One region of the Actinomadura rubrobrunea NBRC 15275 genome, then DNA from elsewhere that is predicted to be linked to it. Evidence: predicted binding sites of a transcription regulator. Region 1 holds the regulator's gene; each other region holds the start of a gene.

Region 1 (5,285 bases):
GTAGACCGAGGCGAACCGCAGATAGGCGACCTCGTCGAGTTCGCTGAGCGGGCCGAGGATGGCCAGTCCGATCTCATGCGAGGCAATCTCGGCCACACCCGTCGCCCTGATCGCCTCCTCCACCCGCTGCCCGAGCTTGGCCAGCGCGTCCTCGTCCACCGGACGCCCCTGGCAGGCCCGGCGCACGCCAGCGATGATCTTGTCTCGGGAGAACGGCTCGGTGACGCCGCTGCGCTTGGCCACCATGAGCAGCACGTTCTCCTGCGTGGTGAACCTCTTGCCGCAATCCGGGCACGACCGGCGGCGTCGGATGGCCGATCCGTCGTCGGTGGAGCGGCTGTCGATCACCTTGGTGTCAGGGTGGCGGCAGAACGGGCAGTGCACGCGTTCCCTCCTCCCCTGACAGATCACGTCACACGAGAAATCGTTCCCCACAAGACACAACTTGTGGTTAATGACGCCCGTGTAACTACTAGATGTTGTGGTCAACCGTAGGACCCCGGGAGGGGCAACGCAACCTGGATCAGCCGCCTCGGCAGTAGACCCATGTCACACCGAGCCTCCCGGACCCCGCCCGGGCGTGTCGCCTCACGAGTTCCCACAACCCCCACAAAGCCACCGAAACCCCGTCCACGCAGGGCCTCCCGCGCCCTCTCGGACCTCCGCGGCGACGCCCCACCCTCGCCCCCGCCACGCCGCACAGATCACCGAAAGAAGCCGTCCGATCACGACGTCGACGCGGCCTGCTCACCCCCGCCCCCTCCACACCGCGTCACCGAACCCCACTCAGTCAGTGACCCCCGCCCCACCACCGCGCCCGGACATACGGCGGGAGCGCCTTGCATCCGGGCATCTCCGCGCGGCAGGCGGTGGTCGCGGCGGTGCGCGGCGTGCCCACGAGTCGCGAGCATGCCCGGCGCCTGCGGCATCGCACTGGGGACCGCCACCCTGCCCTGCCGGATCGGCGCTGCTCATGCTGACCGCAGTGTGGGCGCTGGTCACCGGGCTGCTTGAGATCGTCACGGCGACCCGTCTGCGCCCGGAGCCGCGGCGAGTGGCCGTACGTGCTCGCCGGCGCCATGCCGGTGCTGTCCGGGGCGCTACCGCCACCGCGGTCGGCGCCCCCGTTCGGCGTTGGGCGTTGCGATCGGCGGACGCGTCCCGAAGAGGACGCCGAAGGACGGGCCGTTCGCCGCTCCGCGACGGCCGCGAGCAACTCAGCGGCCACCGCGCCGTCGCGGGTCAGCCTCAACGCCAAGGGAGGTGAGGCGCGCCTGTGCAGCGCCGGGATCAGGCCCGGCGGACGGTGCCTGCGGCGGGCGGCCCGTGGCGAATGTGGGCCACAGCCCGAGCGACTCCGGCAGCCAGAAGACGGCGCGTCGGGCGGCTCATGCCGCCGCACCACGATCCCGTCGAGCCGCACCCGGCCCGTCGCTGAGCCCCCGACGGAGCCCTGGCCATGAGCGACAACGGCACGTCACAGCTGATCAGTGACGCCCCACCGCAGCGCGGTCAGCCGAGCCGCCCTCCGCGCATCGCGCGCATGCGACCACGGCCGGGCCTGCGGTCTTGCGTGCGGCGGTGTCGCCAGACGGCCCTTTCCCTGCGGCACGGAGAACGGTGCCCCGTCGAAGTGCGCCGCAGGGGCAGGGGTTCGGAGCCGACGAGTGGCGACGGGCGCGTGGTCCGCGCGCGTCGGCGAGGGAGCATGTCGCATTTCCTCGTCGTCCCCGCGACGACGGCCGGTTGTCGGACCCGGGTGGCAAGATCCCGATTTGCGGGCCGCCGGATCGGGAGGACGTGCCGCAGGGATGACGGCGCGACCGATGCTCGCTGCGCGCGGAGGAACCAGGCCGCCGTCGGCGAGTCGACGAACGGGAACCCGCGACGGCGGCTCTGCGACTAATACAGCGACCGCGTCTACGGCTAGTCGGCGGGGAGGTGAAGGCGTTGGCCGGGTCGGACGATCGTGGTGGACATGTTGTTGAGGTCCATGATGCGGCGGACGACCAGGCGCGTGTCGCCGCCGGGGCGCTCGCGCTGCGCGATGCTCCACAGCGAGTCGCCGTCGCCGACGACGACCGTCTTGCCCGGGCGGCCCTGCCGGCTCGGATCGGACAGCTCGGGGCCGCCCGCGCCCGCGCGCTCGGTCGCGGTCAGCCACAACGCGACCAGGAGCGGCACCGCCAGCAGGCAGATCACCACGACGCGACCGCGTCGCGTCAGCCGCACCTCCCCCCACTCGTCCTCCGCCGGAGCGCCCAGGGGCGGCGCAGCGGCGGCCGGGGTTGGCGCTTGTCTCGCCAGGGCCGGGGCCTCGGCCGTTGTGCAGTGCTGGTGGAACGAACCCGCCATCTCGGTCCCCTTCGCGACCGACCACCGATCTTCGAATGAATATTCGATCGAACGGTTGTACGATGTTGTACCGCAGCCCCCCGTGAAACGCGAGTACATTCTTCGAACAATTGTTTGATCATCGCAGCGGAACGCGATAACGTTCGGCTCGGAGTGACGGAGCGAGCGCCGGGAGGCGACGAGCGATGAGCAAGGTCCGGGAGCTGCCCGACGGTCCCAGAGACGAGGCCGGGCTGACCCAACGGCAGCGCATGGTCCTGGAGGTTATCCGCGACTCGGTGCAGCGCCGCGGCTACCCCCCCTCCATGCGCGAGATCGGCGAGGCCGTCGGTCTGACCAGCACCTCCAGCGTGTCGCACCAGCTCCGGGCGCTCCAGCGCAAGGGCTACCTGCGCCGCGACCCCAACCGCCCGCGGGCCGTCGAGGTGCGCGTCCCGGGCACCGCTCCGGTGCGCGCCGACGGCGAGGCCTACGAGGCGCCCGGCTCCGGTCAGGACGCCGCGCCGCGTCCCGCCCCCGCCTACGTGCCGCTGGTGGGACGGATCGCCGCCGGCGGGCCGATCCTGGCCGAGGAGGCCGTGGAGGACGTGTTCGCCCTGCCCCGGCAGCTCGTCGGCGAGGGCACCCACTTCCTGCTGAAGGTCACCGGCGACTCGATGATCGACGCGGCGATCGCCGACGGCGACTGGGTCGTGGTGCGCCAGCAGCCGGTGGCCGAGCAGGGCGACATCGTCGCCGCGATGATCGACGGCGAGGCCACGGTGAAGACGTTCAAGCGCCGCGACGGCCACATCTGGCTCGTCCCGCAGAACCCGGCCTACGAGCCGATCCCCGGCGACGAGGCGTCCATCCTGGGTCGGGTGGTCGCCGTGCTGCGCAAGATGTGACGTTCCCGTGAGCCCGGCCGCTCCCGGCCGCGTCGTTCCGCTCGCTCCCGCGGCGCGTCGCGTCACGCGACCGCCGCGCCGCCCGCCATCCGCCCGCCCGGCGGTGGCGGGCGTACGCGTGCGCACCGGGCCCCGCTCGCCGGGGAGCCCGTCGAAGACCGCGTGCGGACGCACTCGCCTCAACCCATTCCACATCCATACGTCCACGGACGCCGTTCAGCGCCCGTGTCCGTTTCGGCACGCTCCACAGTCCGCGCCATGACGCTCCGGGCCGACCACGCGGCACCGCGGGACGGCATCCCCCTGAGGCCGTTGTGCGACACGGTGCGCTGAGGCCGGCCGTACGCGGCCGTCCAGCTGGGAATCGGTGCCCGCCGGTGCCGGACCACGCGCTGCGCGGCTGGTCGCGCCGCGTCAGCCGGGCGGCTCCCCCGGGGCGCGGACGCGGGACGGGTCGTCGCCGACCAGTCCCGCGAGGGCCGGATCAACCCGGCCCGCATCTACCGTCATGATCTCGTACTCGGCCACGCCCGCGCAGACGAATGGGTCAGTCGCGGCGATTTTTTCGATCTCGGGGCGGTCCACCCCGCACGCGATGATCACGCCGCCGTGCTCGGACGGCACGGTCTGCCCCGAGAGCACGAACGTGCCCGCCCGGTGGTGGCGTTCGAGGTACGCCACGTGGGCGGGCACGTGCGGCCCGGCGGCCTCCTCGGAGCCGAGGTAGCGCAGCCGAAGGACGTGCAGGGTGCTCACTTCGCGGGCACGATGTTCACGATCTTGGGGGGCCGGACGATGACCCGGTTGATCTGCGCGCCGCCCAAAGCCTCGTTGACCTTGGCGGAGGCCAGCGCCAGCCGCTCCAGCTCCTCCTCGGAGATGTCGGGCGGCACCTGCAGGCGGTCGCGGACCTTGCCCGCGACCTGCACCACGCAGGTCACCGACTCCTGCACCACCAGCGACGGGTCGGCCGACGGCCAGCCCGCGGTCGCCACGGACGGCTCGTGGCCCAGCCGCTCCCACGCCTCCTCGGCGGTGTAGGGGGCGAACAGCGACAGCAGCACCGCGATCGTCTCGGCGGCCTCCCGCACGGCCGGGTCGGCGGGGCCGGGGCCGTCGTCGATGGCGCGGCGGGTGGCGGTGACCAGCGACATGATCCGGGCGATCGCCACGTTGTAGCGGTGCTGCTCGATCAGCGCGGTGGCCTCGTCGATGGTGCGGTGCGTGACGCGCCGCAGGTCGACCGCGCCGCCCGCCGGGTCGGTGCCGGGCGCGGACGTCACGTCGGCGGCGATGCGGTGCACGCGCGCCAGGAACTTCGACATGCCGGACGGCGACACGTCGGCCCAGTCGATGTCGTCCTCGGGCGGCCCGGAGAACAGCAGCGCCAGGCGCACCACGTCCACGCCCCACTGCTCGATCTGCTCGCCCAGGTCGACCATGTTGCCCAGCGACTTGGACATGGCCTTGCCGTTCAGGATCACCTGGCCCTGGTTGACCAGCCGGGTGAACGGCTCGGTGAAGTCGACCATGCCCATGTCGTACAGCACCTTGGTGAAGAACCGGCTGTACAGCAGGTGCAGGATGGCGTGCTCGACGCCGCCGGTGTACTGGTCGACCGGCATCCACTTGCGGACCTGCTCGACGTCGAACGGACCGTCCTCGTAGCCCGGGGAGCAGTACCGGAAGTAGTACCAGGACGAGTCCACGAACGTGTCCATGGTGTCGCTGTCGCGCTTGGCGGCGCCGCCGCACTTGGGACAGTCGACGTTGACCCAGTTCTCCGCCGCGGCCAGCGGCGAGGTGCCCTTGGGCGCCAGGTCGGCGCCGCGCAGGTCGTCGGGCAGCAGCACCGGCAGCTGGTCGTCGGGCACCGGGACCTCGCCGCACGACGGGCAGTGCACGATCGGGATCGGGCAGCCCCAGAACCGCTGCCGGGACACCAGCCAGTCGCGCAGCCGGAAGTTGACCGCGGCCTTGCCCAGCCCCTTCTCCTCCAGGATCTGGATGATGCGGGCGATCGCGTCGGCCTTGTTCAGCCCG
Region 2 (5,285 bases), on a different contig from region 1:
CCGCACGGCGGCGGGGCCGCCGCGCCGCCACGCCTCGTCCAGCCCGACCAGGTCCCAGCACGCGTACGCGGTCAGCGACGCCGGCCGCGCGCCGCCCGGAGCCCGGCGGACGCGTCCCCGCACCACCAGCAGCCACGAGCCGAACACGATCGCGGCGCAGCGGTCCTGCACGGACTCGAAGAACGTCAGGTCGACGGGGCCGGTGGCGTCGTCGAGGGTGGCGAAGATGATCCGCTGCCCGGACCGCACCGCGGGCGTCTGCGTGGCCACCTTGACCCCCGCGACCAGCACGTCGTCGCCGTGCGGGCGCTCGGCCAGCTCGCGGGAGCGGACGACGCCCAGCTCGCGCAGCATCTCGTCGTAGAAGCTCAGCACGTGGCGGCTCACGTCCATGCCGAGGATGTCCAGCTCCGCCTCGACCACCTCGGCGGGCGTCATGTCGGGCAGCTCCCCCACCGGGATGTGCTCGACGACGCCCAGGCCGCCCTCGGTGCGGTCGTGCCCGAGCGGCAGCTGCCCCTCGATGAGCCCGTCGGGCGGACGCGACGTCGCCCGGTCCAGCGCCCCGACGCGGCACAGCAGGTCCCGCCGGTTCACCGCGGCGGGCCGCCTCCCGGCCGGGGGACCCCCGCCGAGCGCGCGATCGCCGGCCGCGGGGCCCGGGCGCGGCGGCATGAACACCGCCGCGCCGCCGACGGCCGACGAGACGACCCCGCGGCCCCCGCCGCTCCCGCCGGCGACGCCCGGACGGGGCGGGCGCAGGCCGTAGAGGGCGTCGAAGGCCCCGGCGAGCACGAGGCGCTCGGCGGTGGGACGGGAGACCCTGGCGCGCCGCCAGAAGTCGCCCAGGGAGTCGTAGGGGCGGTGTTCGACGATGCGTGCCACCTCGGCCTCGCTGATGCCCTTGACCTCGCTCAACGCGACGCGGATGCCGTGGACGCCGGGGGCGACCGGTTCGACGCGCCAGTCGGCGGCCGAGCGGTTGACGTCCAGCGGCAGGATCGGGACGCCGAAGTGGCGGGCGTCGTCGAGGATGGCGCGCTTGGGGTACATGCCCGGGTCGTGGGTGAGCACCCCGGCGTAGAAGGCGGCCGTGTGGTGGCGTTTCAGCCAGGCCGACTGGTAGGTGGGCAGGGCGAACGCCGCGGCGTGCGCCTTGCAGAAGCCGAACGCGCCGAACGCGGTGAGCGTCCGCCAGACCCGGTCGACGGTCGCCTCGTCATAGCCCTTGGCGAGGGCGGCCTCGCGGAACCACCGGCCCGCCTCGCGCTGCCCCTCCTCGTCGCCGAGCGCGCGCCGCACCGCCTCGGCCTCCGACAGCCCGCAGCCGGTCATGACGTCCAGCACGCGCAGCACCTGCTCGTGGAACACCACCACGCCCAGGCTCTCGCGCAGCGCGTCGGCCAGGTCGGGGTGCGGGTAGGACGGGGGCCGCACGCCGTGCCGGGCCTCCAGGTAGGGGGTGACCATGTCGGAGTTGACCGGGCCGGGCCGGAACAGCGAGATGTCGATGACGAGGTCGTCCAGGTTCCGCGGCTGCAGCTTGCCGAGCAGCTCGCGCTGGCCCGGCGACTCGATCTGGAAGCAGCCCAGCGTCCGGGACGTGCGGATCAGCTCGTAGGCGGCGGGGTCGTCGCGCGGCACGGCCTCCAGGTCGACCCGGGCGCCCTCGACGCGGGCGATCTCGGCGACCGCGTGGGCCATCGCCGACTGCATGCGCACCCCGATGACGTCGAGCTTGAGCATCCCCATCTCCTCGACGTCCTCCTTGTCGAACTGGCTCATGGGGAAGCCGAGCATGCTGGTCTCGACCGGGGTGCGGTCGCGCAGCGCGCCGTTCGACAGCAGGACGCCGCAGGGGTGCATGGCGATGTGCCGGGGCAGCCCGTCGAGCCGTTCGGCGATCCGGAACAGCACCTCCAGACGCCCCTGGGAGAGGTTGCTGCGGCGCAGCTCCGGCAGGTCGTGCAGCGCGGCGCGGATCTGCCGGGCGCGGATGCGCGGGAACGCCTTGGCGATGGCGTCGATCTCCTGCGGGGGCAGGCCGACCGCGTTGCCCACGTCGCGGATGGCGCTGCGGGCCCGGTAGGTCTCCATCATCGACACGCACGCCGTGTTGTCGCGGCCGAACCGGTCGAACAGCGCCTCGTAGGCCTCCAGCCGCCGGGCCGACTCCACGTCCAGGTCGATGTCGGGCAGGCCGGGGCGGCTGTCGGCCAGGAACCGCTCCATCAGCAGGTCGTGCCGCAGCGGGTCCAGGTCGCCGATGCCCAGCAGGTAGTTGACCAGGCTGCCGGCGCCCGAGCCGCGGATGGCGCAGCGGATGCCGCGGCCGCGGATCAGCGCGGCGGCGTCGGCGACGGTGAGGAAGTAGGCGGCCAGCCCCTTGCGGGCGATGACGCCCAGCTCGTCGGCCAGCCGGTCGGCCGCCCTCCTGGAACGCTCCAGGCCGCGCCTGGCCAGGCCCTCGCGGCAGCGCGCGACCAGCAGCGCGTGGGCGTCGCCGGCGACGTCGGGCAGGTGCAGGGCGCCCATGCCGATGTCGGCGGGCGAGTCCAGGGCGCAGCGTTCGCCGAGCCGCAGCGTCGCGGCCGTCAGCTCCTCGGCGGCGTCCGCGCCGCAGGACAGCTCGGCGACGCGCCGCATGTCCGGGATCGACTTGAGGTAGGCCTGGCCGGTGGTGTCGTCGAGGTGGCGCCGGTGCAGCGGGGCCAGGCGCCGCGCCGCGTCCAGCACCTGCGCGACGGGATGGTCGGCCCGGTCCAGGTAGCGGACGGCGTTGCCCAGCACCGCCGGGACCCCGGCCGCGCGGGCCAGGGCGAGCATCCGCGCGGCGCGGAACCCGTCGCCGGGCCCCTGGTGGTCGACGATCTCGACGACCGTCTCGGCCGCCGCCCGCCAGGCCGCCAGCCGGGACGCGGCCAGGTCGGGGCGGCGCTCGGCCACGGCCCGTCCCACGTCCGAGTCGGGGCCGAGCAGCACGACCAGCCCGTCGGCGTGCTCGCCGATCAGTTCCCGGGTGGCGACCGGCCTGGTCCGCTCGCCCGCCGCGTGCGCGGCGGTGACCAGGCGGCACAGCGACGCCCAGCCGCGGCCTCCGTCGGCCAGCACGACCACCCGGTGCCGGGGCTCGTCGCGCGGGCGCGGACGCCGCCTCGTCCCGGCCCCGCCGCCGGACGCCCCTCGCGGCGGAGCCGGATCGGCGACGGCGAGGTCGACGCCGAGCACGGGCCGGACCCCGGCGTCCCGGCAGGCCAGCACGTGCTTGACCGCGCCGTAGAGGCCGTCGCGGTCGGTCAGCGCCAGCGTCCGCATGCCGAGGTCGGCCGCGCGCGCGGCCAGCGCCCGCGGCGGCGCCGTCCCGTAGCGCAGCGAGTAGGCCGAGGCGACGTGCAGGTGCATGACGCACCGCCTTCAGTCCCACACCCGGGAGAGCATCCAGTCGTCCGCGGCCGCGTCGTAGCGCAGCTCGTACACCCCGATCTCCCGGTCCGGGGTCGCCTCGACCCGCCAGAACTCCCGCTCGCCGGTCACCTCCGCCTCCGGCTGCCGCTCGCGCCACCAGTCCCGCGTCGTGACCCAGTGCTCCAGGATCCGCCGTACGGTGTAGAGCCGTCCCCGCCAGACGAACCGGACCGGGCGCCCCTCGGACACCCAGACCTCCACCGGGTCCCCGAATACGCGTGTCATCCGCCTCCCCCGCCTATGGAAAGCAAGCACCGCACGGGGGAAGGCATGCGGCTCGTTCGAACACTTGTTCGCCACAAGTCTAGGGGCGCCGGGGACCGTCCGGCAAGGCGAAAGCGGGCGGCCCGGACCGGGTCGCCCCGAAGAAGCCGCAGGTCAGAGGGTCAGACGAACAGGCGCACCAGCCGGTCGGCGACCGCGGCGACCTGTCCCACGGGGGCGATTCCGCCGCCGGTCCACAGGTAGGACCACCCGTCCCCGACGGGCGTGGCCACCACCATGACGCACCGCCGGGACGCCGGCTCCAGCACGCACAGCACCGACTCCTCGGGCGCGGCCAGCCGCCAGCGCAGGCCCCGCGCCTCCACCTCGTACGCCAGCGCCGCGAGGTGATGCCGCCGCACCTCGGCGATCTTCTGCGCGTCGACAACGGACACCGCGATCAGCCGCCTCACCGTAGCGTGGCCGCCGCTCCCGCGACGCGGCGCGTCCGGACGACGACCTCCGGTAACTGCTCCCAGGATGTCCGGCGATGGAGATCGGCGCCGGAGAACCTGGAACTTCGGTCAACTTTTTTCCTCCCCCGCGCGGCCGTCCGCGGTACGGAACAGAAAGTCACCTCGTCCTTACGCGTCGCATCCGCCGTGGCCGGTGGCGAGCGGATCGCGGCGATGGCCCACGAGGGCCTGAGCGACCGGATCCGTCGGCCCGCCGAGTGATCGGACGGACCGTCGAACGGGAGGATGATTCCGGTCCCCGTCCGCGTTGGGGATGCACAGTCGACCTGAGAGAGGACGAGAACAACGACATGCGCGCGATCGTCGTCAACCGCAACGGCGGGCCCGAGGTGCTGGAGTTCACCGAACGCGAGGACCCCGCGCCGGGGCCCGGCGAGGTGCTGATCGACCTGGCCGCGAGCGGCGTCAACTACATCGACGTGTACTTCCGGACGGGCTCCTACCCTCAGCCGACGCCGTACGTGCCGGGCGTGGAGGGGGCCGGCACGGTCGCCGCGGTCGGCGAGGGCGTGACCGGCGTCGCCCCGGGCGACCGCGTGGCCTGGCAGGGCGTGCAGGGCTCCTACGCCCAGCGCGCCGCGGTGCCCGCCGACAAGGTCGTCCCCGTGCCCGACGACGTGAGCCTGGAGGACGCGGCGGCGTCCCTGCTCCAGGGCATGACGGCGCACTACCTGACGCATTCCACCTACGCCGTGCAGCCGGGCGACACCGTGCTGGTGCACGCGGCCGCGGGCGGCATGGGGCTGCTGCTCACCCAGATCGCCAAGCTGCGCGGCGCCCGCGTGATCGGCACGGTGTCGACGCCGGAGAAGGAGCGGCTGGCCCGCGAGGCGGGCGCCGACGAGGTCGTGGGCTACGACGACTTCGCGTCCGAGGTGCGGCGGCTGACCGGCGGCGAGGGAGTCGCCGTGGTGTACGACGGCGTGGGCGCCGCGACGTTCGACGGCAGCCTGGACAGCCTGCGTCCCCGCGGGACGCTGGCGCTGTACGGGGCCGCCAGCGGCAAGGTCCCGCCGTTCGACCCGCAGCGCCTCAACGCCGCCGGGTCGGTGTTCCTCACGCGGCCGAACCTGGCCCACC
Region 3 (5,285 bases), on a different contig from region 1:
ATCGAGACCTGCGGATTCGACCGCTTTTTTCCAATCAGCTTGACCTAGGGCCGTCCCCGTTTTACCGTCACTGTCCGTAACCATCCCTGGAGACGGACCCTCGGGGCGGATTGGAGCCTCCGGGTCCGGGCCTCCCCCCGGGACACCGAGGAATCGCCGTCCCGGGGGCCCGACAACGACGACGAAAGTGAGCCTGGGGGACCGCACATGCCGTCTGAATACGCTAAGGCTCTTGGGGCGCGCCTGCGCGCCATCCGCACCCAGCAGGGTCTGTCGCTGCACGGTGTGGAAGAGAAGTCCCGTGGCCGCTGGAAGGCCGTCGTCGTGGGTTCGTACGAGCGGGGCGACCGCGCCGTCACCGTTCAGAAGCTGGCCGAGCTCGCCGATTTCTACGGCGTGCCGGTTTCCGAGTTGCTGCCCGGCGGGGCCTCGCCGAGCCCGCTCGGGCCCACCCCCAAGCTCGTGATCGACCTCGAGCGTTTGCAGCAGCTTCCGAAGGACAAGGCCGGTCCCCTCGCCCGGTACGCCGCGACGATCCAGAGCCAGCGGGGCGACTACAACGGGAAGGTCCTGTCCATCCGGCAGGAGGACCTGCGTTCGCTGGCGGTGATCTACGACAAGTCGCCGTCGGAGCTGACCGAGGAGTTGATCGGCTGGGGCGTCCTCGACCCGGAGGCGCGGCGCGCCGTCGAGGCGTTCTGACCTCCTGACCGGGATCGCCCTTCGATCCGCCGTCCGGGGCCCGGCACGCGGGACGAGCCCCTCGCGCCTCGCGTGCCGGGCCCCGGGCGTTGTCACCGCCGCGGCGCCGCCAGGGCCAGCGCCGTCACGGCCGCCATGGCGGCCGCGCTGACGGCGAAGCCGAGGGCGAACCCCCACTCGGCGGGGAACCGCCCGCCCGCCGGCACCGACGCCGTGACGATCACCGCGCTCACCTGCGTTCCCAGGGACGCCCCCACGGTCCGCAGCAGCGTGTTCACCCCGGTGGCCACGCCCGTGTGCGCTGCGGGCACCGCGTCGACGACCAAGTTGGCGACGGCCGCGTAGGCGAAACCCAGGCCGATGCCGCGCACCGTGCCGCCCGCGTAGAGCTGCCACATGGTGTCGTGCGCCACGCTCACGAGACCCAGGCCCGTCGCCGCGAGCATCCCTCCGGCCAGCAGGATCGTCCGCGAGCCCACGCGCCTGTCCAGCATGCCCGCGACGATCCCCGCCGCCGACATGCCCACCGCCCCCGGAAGCTGCAGCATGGCCGCCTGGGTCGCGCTCCCCCCGAATCCGAACCCCGTGCTCGCCGGGAGCTGGACGAGCAAGGGGAACAGGACGCCGCCGCCCATTAGGGCGAAGCCCGACAGCAGCGAGGCGGCGTTGGCGGTCCACACTCCCCGCGCGCGCATCAGCCGCGGGTCGATCAGCGGCTCGGGCGTCCGCGTCTCCACCACGAACCACGCCGCCGCCAGCACCGCCGCCACGGCGAGCAGGGCCGCGCCCAGGGAGAGAGCGGCCAGCCCGGCCGCCAGCCATGCGGACAGCAGCAGCGCGCCCCACCAGTCGATCCGTCCGACGGGCCGCCGCCGTCCTTCGGGAACGATCCACCACGCGGCGAACCATCCCGGCAGGAGCCCGAACACCGGCAGCCACAGCAGCCAGCGCCAGCCGAGGTGGTCGATGACCGGTCCCGCCACGCACCACGACACCGCCCCGCCGACGCCGAGCATGGACGACATCAGCCCGACGGCCGAGCCGCTGCGCGCGGGCGGGACGACCTCACGGATGATCGCGTACGCCAGCGGGAAGACGCCCCCGCCGATCCCGGCCAGGGCCCGGCCGGTCAGCAGCGCGGGCAGCGACGCCGCCGTGGCGGCCACGACCATGCCCGCCGTCGTCACCGCCAGCACGGCCAGCAGCACCCTGCGCGGGCCGAGCAGGTCGCCGAGCCTGCCGACCACGGGCGTGGCGACGGCGGCCGACAGCGTCATCGCCGACAGGGCCCACGCCGCGCCCGCCGCGCTCGTGCCCAGCCCCTCCTGGATGAGCGGCAGCGCCGGCGACACGACCGCCATGGACAGCGAGTAGGCCATGACGCCGAGGAAGGCCAGCAGCGGCACCAGCGCCCGCTCGCCCCGCCCCGACACCGCCGCAGCTCCTCCTCCTCACCCACCCCAACCCTCTCATAACACCCAAAGCACATAGATTCCGGGCAGCGTGCGGCCTCGGACGCACCCAAGCCGCCCCATGGGCAAGAGAACGCCGCGCGGCGCGCACGGCAGGTCAGTGCGGTGCGGGCCCCGGTAGGTGCGACGGGCATAGCCGCGCGAGAGGCAAGCCGGGGCGCGGCGCATGATCGGCGACCACGGCGTGGCGCAGCTCGCGCACTCGGGCCTGCAGACGATCGATCTCGGCCGGCTCGGGCGGCGTGCGGCGGCGGCGCACGAGGTGCGACCAACGGCAGGCAGGACATGCAGCGGGTGTCGGTCGCGGCAGCCGCGCGGCGTGCTGGGCAAGGCCGGGTCGGGTCATCTCTTCGCTTCCCCGGAGGCGCGGCCGCGGGTGGGGTCACCCTGCGGCACGGTGTCGCCTGCCCCAAGGCGCACTCAGGCCGATCGCGCGGTCTGGCTCACGGCGGTCGCCGTGCGGCGGGTGCTCCCGTCAGCCGGCGCGGGTGTCCGGGACGGGGAGGGTGGGTTGGCCGGGGATGCCCAGGGTGTCCTCGACGAGGGAGACGAACACCTCGGCGTCGTGCAGCAGCTCGTCGGCCTCGCGCGCGGTCACGGCGCGGGGCAGCCCCGCCTCGGCGGCGGCGCGCTTGTCGGCCCCGGCGGCGAAGAACGCGGCCCACTCGCGCAGCGCGGGCTCGGCCTCCGGGAGCAGCACCCACACGCTGCGCGGACGGCCGCGGCGGTGGGTCTCCACGGGCTCCTTGGCGGCCAGCACCGCGGCGGCGGCGCGCAGCGCGGCCAGGTGGGCGCACACGTAGCGCACGGCGGGCGAGGTGGCCTCCGCCGCCTCGGCCAGGCCCATGCGGGCGGCGTGCAGCTGCCCTGCGGCCGTGTGCGCCGGGCGGGGGGCCGGTAGCGGGCGTGGACGCGGGCTGGGCAGGTCGCCGAACTGGACGGAAGAGTGAACGGCGGAGCGGGCGCCCCGCGCGGTCTTCGTGACGGACATCGCCTGTCTCCTTCCGGGTCGGGCCGGCCGGGCGGAGCGCTTCCCCTCACTCCGCCCGGCCGTCCGTCCCGCCGGACCGCGCGCTGATCCGGCGGGGACGGGCCGGGGGCTCCGGGGGTCGCGCCCCCGGGCAGCACTGCGGACCCCGGCGGAGCCGACCGTCAGGTCGGCGCGCTGGGGCCGCGCCCCGTCGCCCTCGGCACGGTCCGCGAGTCCCGTACCACGTCGAACATCAGTTCGACGCATTCACAGTAAACCCTCCCCGTGACGATTCGTCAACGTGTTCGAACGCGGGTCGGGATCCTGGTCGCGGCCCCGGAAGGGCGACGGCTCCGACGTCTCAGGCGGGACGGCGGACGTGGACGGCGACGCCGGTGCCGACGATCTTCGGGAAGTACTCGGCGATGTGCATGGGCAGGCGCACGCACCCGTGCGAGGCCGGGTAGTTCGGCACGCTCGGCGCGCCGTGGAACGCGATGCCGCCGTTGAAGTAGATCGGGTTGTACAGCCGTCCCAGCGGCGCGATCCGCCAGCCGGTGATGCGGCGGCCGGTGCGGTAGTCGCCGGTGGGGGTGACCGCGTAGCGGCAGTGCTCGGCCTTGGCCTTGGGGTCCTTGCCCTTGGCCTTGGGGTCCTTGGTGCAGAAGCGTTCGCCAGAGCCCGCGGAGATGTGCGTGATCAGGCGGAGCCTGCCGTCCTTGTAGACGACCGCGTACTGGTGGGTCAGGTCGACGTCGACGCGGTCGGCCTCAGGGCGTGGGGTCAAGGGCCGAGGCTGCTTCGGGGAGTCCAGAGCCTTCCACACCGCGGCGTCGACGGTGCCGTTCACCTTGAGGCGGTTGACCTTCTGGAAGGCCCAGACCGCCATCTGGGTGGGCGCCTCGAACCTGCCGTCGGCCGCCCCGGGGTCGTAGTGGAGCTGCCGCAGGCGGGTCTGCAGCCGCCGGACGGCGTCGCCGTTGGACCCGAGCTTGAGCGTGGGACGCTGCGCCGGGGCGGCAGCCTCCTTGGTCGTCGTCGTGGCCGAGCCGCTCGGCGCAGCCAGTGCCCCCTGGGCCGTGAAACCGGTCGCCGCGACCACGCCGGCCAGCACCACCGCTATCCGCGCAGGCACCCTCATCAACCTCCCTTCCTGGGAAAACGCACCCAATGTGCACTCCTCGACACTCTAAAGTGCTGTCATGCATGCAAACGCCGAGCGAGTGGCGAAGGCCCTGCGCGAACGGGGCGCGAGCGGTGAGATCATCGAGCTTCCCGACCCCGCCCCCACCGCCCGGGCCGCCGCGGACCAGCTGGGGTGCGAGGTCGGCGCCATCGCCAACAGCCTGGTCTTCGACGCCGACGGCGCCCCGCTGCTGGTGTTGACCAGCGGCGCGCACCGCGTCGACACCGAGAAGGTGGCCGCCCTGGTGGGGGCGCGCAAGGTGCGGAGGGCCGCGCCGGAGTTCGTGCGGCAGGCGACGGGGCAGCCGATCGGGGGTGTCGCCCCCTTGGGACATCCCGCTCCGATCCGTACGCTCGTGGACGTCTGGCTGGACAAGTACGACCGGGTGTGGGCGGCGGGCGGTCACCCGCACACCGTCTTCCCGACCTCGTACGAGGAACTGCTGCGCATCACCGGGGGCGACCCCGCCGACGTGGGAGTGGACGAATGACGACCGAGATCTGGCACAACCCGCGCTGCTCCAAGAGCAGGGCCGCCAAGGCCGCGCTGGACGAGGCGGGGGTCTCCTACACCGAGCGCCGCTACCTGGACGACCCGCCCACGGCCGAGGAGCTGGACGAGGTCCTCACGCGCATCGGCGCCGACCCCTGGGACGTGGCGCGCCTGAACGAGCCGATCGCCAAGGAGCTGGACCTGAAGAACCTGGAACGCGACCGGGCGCGGTGGATCGAGGTCATGGTGGCCAACCCGGTGCTGATCCAGCGTCCGATCGTGCTGACCGGCGACGGGAAGGCGGTCGTGGCCCGCGATCCGGAGTCGGTGCGCCGGGCCCTCGACAGCGCGTGACCGCGGTGTGATTCTGGGGAACCGGAGCCACGACGTTCGGGAGGGGCGATGACCGCGCAGATGCGCACCGGACCGGCCGCGCGCGACGCCGACTTCCGCGGCATCGATC
Region 4 (5,285 bases), on a different contig from region 1:
CGGGACCGCCCGTGTCAAGCGCGGCATGGCGGAGATGCTCAAGGGCGGCGTGATCATGGACGTCGTCACGCCCGAGCAGGCGAAGATCGCCGAGGATGCGGGCGCGGTGGCGGTCATGGCCTTGGAGCGGGTGCCCGCCGACATCCGCGCCCAGGGCGGCGTCGCCCGGATGAGCGACCCCGACCTGATCGAGGCCATCATCGACGCGGTGTCCATCCCCGTCATGGCCAAGGCGCGCATCGGCCACTTCGTCGAGGCGCAGGTGCTGCAGGCCCTCGGCGTCGACTACATCGACGAGTCCGAGGTGCTCACCCCCGCCGACTACGAGCACCACATCGACAAGTGGGCGTTCACCGTCCCGTTCGTGTGCGGCGCCACCAACCTGGGCGAGGCGCTGCGCCGCATCACCGAGGGCGCCGCGATGATCCGCTCCAAGGGCGAGGCCGGCACCGGGGACGTCTCCAACGCCACCACCCACATGCGCCGCATCCGCGCCGAGATCAAGCGGCTGCAGTCGCTGCCCGAGGACGAGCTGTACCTGGCCGCCAAGGAGCTGCAGGCCCCCTACGAGCTGGTCAAGGAGGTCGCGGAGGCGGGCAAGCTGCCGGTCGTGCTGTTCACCGCCGGCGGCATCGCCACCCCCGCCGACGCCGCCATGATGATGCAGCTGGGCGCGGAGGGCGTGTTCGTCGGCTCGGGCATCTTCAAGTCCGGCGACCCGGCCAAGCGGGCCGAGGCGATCGTCAAGGCCACCACCTTCTACGACGACCCCGACGTGATCGCCAAGGTCTCGCGGGGCCTCGGCGAGCCCATGGTCGGCATCAACGTCGCCTCGCTCGGCGAGGACCAGAAGTACGCCGGCCGCGGCTGGTGACGGCCGCCGCGGGGGCGTGAGCGCGGCCCGCGCGACGCCCGGCGGAGGGGCCCGGGAATGTTCCCCGTCCCCCCTCCACACCGCGCCTAGGGAAGGTTTACGCTGGCCGCGCGGCCGGTTGGGGCGCTGCGACCCCGGGGCGGCTCCGGCCGTGGGAGGGGACGACGATGGCTTGGTCGGTCGCGCTCGCCTGCGCGAGCGCGGGGCAGCCCGCCGAGGTGTTCGGACCTGGCCTGCGGCCCGATCCGGTCGCGGCGGCTCGGCTGGCGCACGGGCTGTATCCGGCGGCGCGGCTGGTGGAGACCGGCGACACGGTGCTCGACTTCGCCCTGTGGCCCTACGAGGACGAGCTGTTCGTGGGCGCCTACGACCGGGCGCTGCTGCTGTGCGACCGGCGCCTGTTCGGCCTGGACGACGACGCCCGCCGCATCGCCGACTCGGTCGCCGCGGCCCTGCCGGGGGCGAGCTGCGGCGTGCTGGTCCTGCACAGCGTCATCTCCGGCTGCTGGTTCCGCTGGTACGAGGCGGGCGCGCTGCGCCGCGACGTCTTCGTCACCAGGGAGGACGGCGTGGTGGTCGACCAGGGCGACCGGCTCCCCGTCGAACGCCCCTTCTGGGCGGCCATCGACCAGGGCGCCCCGGACGTCCCGCTGCCGTTCGATCCCGAGGAGTTCGGCCTGGCGCTGGCCAGCAGCCACATGTTCGGCCGCGGCATCGCCGACCGCGGCGCCGACGGCTTCCTGCCCCTGGAGCTGCCCCTGCGGCGCTTCAAACTCTGCTGACCCGGCCCCGGAAGATCGGCGACGTCCGGGGCCGTCGCCGGAAACGGCTAGGGTTGGCTGTGACGCCCCGTGTGTCCACGCGCAACTCCCGGAAGGTTCATCGGTGACTGCTGTGCCCACCGTGCCGTCTGAGCCGACGATCGGCGTGCTCGCCCTGCAGGGCGACGTGCGCGAGCACGCGCGCGCCCTGGAGGCCGCCGGGGCGCGGACGCTCTCCGTCCGCCGCCCCGAGGAGCTGGAGCGCTGCGACGGCCTGGTGATCCCCGGCGGGGAGTCCACCGCCATGTGGCGCCTGGCCCGCGCCTTCGAGCTGCTGGAGCCGCTGCGCAAGCGGATCGAGGCGGGCATGCCCGCCTACGGGTCCTGCGCCGGGATGATCATGCTCGCGGACCGCATCTGCGACGGCGTCGAAGGGCAGGAGACGATCGGCGGCATCGACATGACCGTGCGGCGCAACGCCTTCGGCCGCCAGGTCGACTCGTTCGAGGCCCCCGTGCGGCTGGCGGGCATGGGCGACGCGCCCTACCACGCGGTGTTCATCCGGGCGCCCTGGGTGGAGTCGGTCGGCGACGGCGTGGAGGTGCTCGGCCGCGCCGAGAGCGGTCCGAACGCCGGTAGGATCGTCGCCGTCCGTCAGGGCCGCCTGATGGCGACCGCCTTTCACCCTGAGCTGACTGGCGACTTTCGCGTGCATCGCTACTTCGCCGACCTGGTGCGCCGGGCGGCGGCCGGGGGCGGGTCCCCCATGCGGGGGTCGGAACGAGCACTGTGAGCAGGAGGATCGACGGATGTCCGGCCATTCCAAGTGGGCGACGACCAAGCACAAGAAGGCCGTCCTGGATGCCAAGCGGGGCAAGCTCTTCGCCAAGCTGATCAAGAACATCGAGGTGGCGGCGCGCACCGGCGGCGGCGACCCCGACGCCAACCCGACGCTGTACGACGCCATCTACAAGGCGAAGAAGAACTCCGTCCCCAACGACAACATCGAGCGCGCCCGGCGCCGCGGCGCCGGCGAGGAGGCCGGCGGCGCCGACTGGCAGACGATCATGTACGAGGGGTACGCGCCCGGCGGCGTCGCCCTGCTCATCGAGTGCCTGACCGACAACCGCAACCGCGCCGCCGCCGAGGTGCGCACCGCGGTCACCCGCAACGGCGGCTCGATGGCCGACCCGGGCTCGGTGTCGTACCTGTTCAACCGCAAGGGCGTCATCATCGTCCCCAAGGCGGCCGCCACCGAGGACGACCTGATGCTGGCGGTGCTGGACGCCGGCGCCGAGGAGGTCAACGACCTCGGCGAGAACTTCGAGGTGGTCTGCGAGGCCGGCGACCTGATCGCGGTGCGCACCGCCCTGCAGGAGGCGGGCATCGACTACGAGTCCGCCGACACCAACTGGCTGCCCAGCGTCACCGTCCCGCTGGACGAGGAGACCGCCAAGAAGGTGTTCCGCCTGCTGGAGGCCCTCGAGGACTCCGACGACGTCCAGGAGGTCTTCGCCAACTTCGACGTCTCCGACGAGGTCATGGCCAAGGTCGGCGCCTGACCTCCGCCCTCGGCCGCGGCCGAGGGCGGGCGCCGCTCCCGGCCGCTCCTCGGCCCGGGCGGCCGCGCCCGGCCGCAGAAGGCACCGGCGACCGCCGGCCGTCCCGCCGCCCCTTGATCCCGCTCGCGTCCGGCCGCCCGGCGGCCGCGCGCGAGCGACACGGCGCCGCGGGTGCGCGAGGATGTCGGGGGCGTTCGGTACGGTGTCCGACGCCGAACAGACGATCGAAGGAGCGGCCGTGCGGGTGCTGGGAGTCGACCCCGGGCTCACCAGATGCGGGGTCGGCGCGGTGGACGGCGCGCCGGGCGCCCCGCTGACGCTGGTGACGGTGGACGTGATCCGCACCAGCGCCGACGACGACGTGCCGACCCGGCTGCTCGGCATCGAGGCCGGCATCGAGGCGCTGCTGGACGAGGTGCGGCCCGACGTCGTCGCCGTCGAGCGCGTGTTCTCCCAGCACAACGTGCGCACCGTCATGGGCACCGCGCAGGCGGCGGGCGTGGCGATGCTCGCCGCGGCCCGGCGCGGCCTGCCGGTCGCCCTGCACACCCCGAGCGAGGCCAAGGCGGCCGTCACCGGCAGCGGACGGGCCGACAAGGCCCAGGTGACCAAGATGGTGACGCGGCTGCTGCGGCTGGACGCCGCGCCCAGGCCCGCCGACGCGGCCGACGCGCTGGCCCTGGCGATCTGCCATGTGTGGCGCGGCGGCGCCCAGGCCCGGCTCGCCGCCGCCCGCCTGGCCGCCCGTCCCGGCGGCGCCGTCCCCGGCAGGAGCAGAGGAGGATTCGCGCAGTGATCGCGTTCGTCAGCGGCACGGTGGCGGCCGCCGGGCCGGACGCGGCCGTGATCGACGTGCACGGCGTGGGCCTGACGGTGCAGTGCACGCCCGCCACCCTGGCCGGGCTGCGGGTCGGCGAGCAGGTGCGGCTGCCGACCTCGCTGGTCGTCCGCGAGGACTCCCTGACGCTGTTCGGGTTCGCCGACGAGGACGAGCGCGCCGTGTTCGAGCTGCTGCAGACCGCCAGCGGCGTCGGGCCCCGGCTGGCGCTGGCGATGCTGGCCGTGCACTCTCCGGACGCCCTGCGCCGCGCCGTCGCCGCCGAGGACGTCGGCGCGCTGACCAAGGTCCCCGGCATCGGCAAGAAGGGCGCCCAGCGCATCGTGCTGGAACTGCGCGACCGCCTCGGCGCCCCCGCCGGCGGCGCCGCCGACGCGCCCGCCCCGGCCGGCGCCGAGCCGTGGCGCGAGCAGGTCCGGACCGGGCTGGTCAACCTGGGCTGGTCCGCCAAGGAGGCCGAGGCCGCGGTGGCCGCCGTCGCCGCCGACCTCGACGGCGGCGACCCGCCGCCCGTCTCCGCCCTCCTGAAGGCCGCCCTGAAGAAGCTGAGCAAGTGACCGTCCCCATGCCCCGTACCAGCCCCGCCCCGCCGCGGCCCGGCGCCCGCGGAGCCCTCCGCCCGGCCGCGCGCCCCTCCCGCGCCGACGCCGCGGCCGGCGGCGCGGCGGAAAGGAGCGGCCGATGAGCGCGGAGGAGCGGATCGTCTCGGCCGACGCCGAGGGGCCCGACGAGCAGGCCATCGAGGCGGCCCTGCGGCCCAAGCGGCTGGACGACTTCGTCGGGCAGAACCGGGTCCGCGAGCAGCTGTCGCTCGTGCTGCGCAGCGCGCTCAAGCGGGGCCGCACGCCCGACCACGTGCTGCTGTCGGGCGGCCCCGGCCTCGGCAAGACCACCCTCGCCATGATCATCGCGGCCGAGCTCGGCAAGCCGCTGCGCATCTCCTCCGGCCCGGCCATCGAACGCGCCGGCGACCTGGCCGCCGTGCTGTCCACCCTCTCCGAGGGGGAGGTGCTGTTCCTCGACGAGATCCACCGGCTGGCGCGTCCCGCCGAAGAGATGCTCTACATGGCGATGGAGGACTTCCGGGTGGACGTGGTCGTCGGCAAGGGCCCCGGCGCCACCGCGATCCCCCTGGACATCGCCCCCTTCACGCTCGTGGGCGCCACCACCCGGGCGGGCATGCTGCCCGGTCCGCTGCGCGACCGGTTCGGGTTCGTCGCGCACATGGACTTCTACGAGCCCGCCGAGCT

What was found. The regulator LexA, encoded in region 1, represses DNA repair genes until DNA is damaged. The targets are predictions, from matches to a motif close to TCGAACANNTGTTCGA.
Region 2: a site for LexA is predicted at 3,747-3,762, ahead of AR3_RS06320 (DUF6504 family protein). Genes of this name have one in related genera too.
Region 3: a site for LexA is predicted at 3,391-3,406, ahead of AR3_RS22610 (SAV_6107 family HEPN domain-containing protein). Genes of this name have one in related genera too.
Region 4: a site for LexA is predicted at 3,410-3,425, ahead of ruvC (crossover junction endodeoxyribonuclease RuvC). Genes of this name have one in related genera too.

What each region holds. Positions count from the first base shown of each region.
Region 1 covers NZ_BCQU01000006.1:87,303-92,587, forward strand. Annotated here, with positions in the region: gene nrdR (transcriptional regulator NrdR) at 1-384, opposite strand, end outside; gene AR3_RS30225 (LysM peptidoglycan-binding domain-containing protein) at 1,927-2,232, opposite strand; gene lexA (transcriptional repressor LexA) at 2,541-3,242, shown strand; gene AR3_RS03295 (YciI family protein) at 3,657-3,998, opposite strand; gene leuS (leucine--tRNA ligase) at 3,995-5,285, opposite strand, start outside.
Region 2 covers NZ_BCQU01000014.1:17,350-22,634, reverse strand. Annotated here, with positions in the region: gene AR3_RS06325 (DNA polymerase III subunit alpha) at 1-3,402, opposite strand, end outside; gene AR3_RS06320 (DUF6504 family protein) at 3,415-3,690, opposite strand; gene AR3_RS06315 (hypothetical protein) at 3,852-4,124, opposite strand; gene AR3_RS06310 (quinone oxidoreductase family protein) at 4,496-5,285, shown strand, end outside.
Region 3 covers NZ_BCQU01000084.1:5,573-10,857, reverse strand. Annotated here, with positions in the region: gene bldD (transcriptional regulator BldD) at 208-702, shown strand; gene AR3_RS22615 (MFS transporter) at 795-2,135, opposite strand; gene AR3_RS22610 (SAV_6107 family HEPN domain-containing protein) at 2,650-3,165, opposite strand; gene AR3_RS22605 (L,D-transpeptidase family protein) at 3,506-4,285, opposite strand; gene AR3_RS22600 (YbaK/EbsC family protein) at 4,347-4,820, shown strand; gene AR3_RS22595 (arsenate reductase family protein) at 4,817-5,176, shown strand; gene AR3_RS22590 (hypothetical protein) at 5,225-5,285, shown strand, end outside.
Region 4 covers NZ_BCQU01000130.1:4,195-9,479, forward strand. Annotated here, with positions in the region: gene pdxS (pyridoxal 5'-phosphate synthase lyase subunit PdxS) at 1-874, shown strand, start outside; gene AR3_RS26935 (DUF6928 family protein) at 1,042-1,656, shown strand; gene pdxT (pyridoxal 5'-phosphate synthase glutaminase subunit PdxT) at 1,778-2,428, shown strand; gene AR3_RS26945 (YebC/PmpR family DNA-binding transcriptional regulator) at 2,445-3,197, shown strand; gene ruvC (crossover junction endodeoxyribonuclease RuvC) at 3,436-3,993, shown strand; gene ruvA (Holliday junction branch migration protein RuvA) at 3,990-4,592, shown strand; gene ruvB (Holliday junction branch migration DNA helicase RuvB) at 4,717-5,285, shown strand, end outside.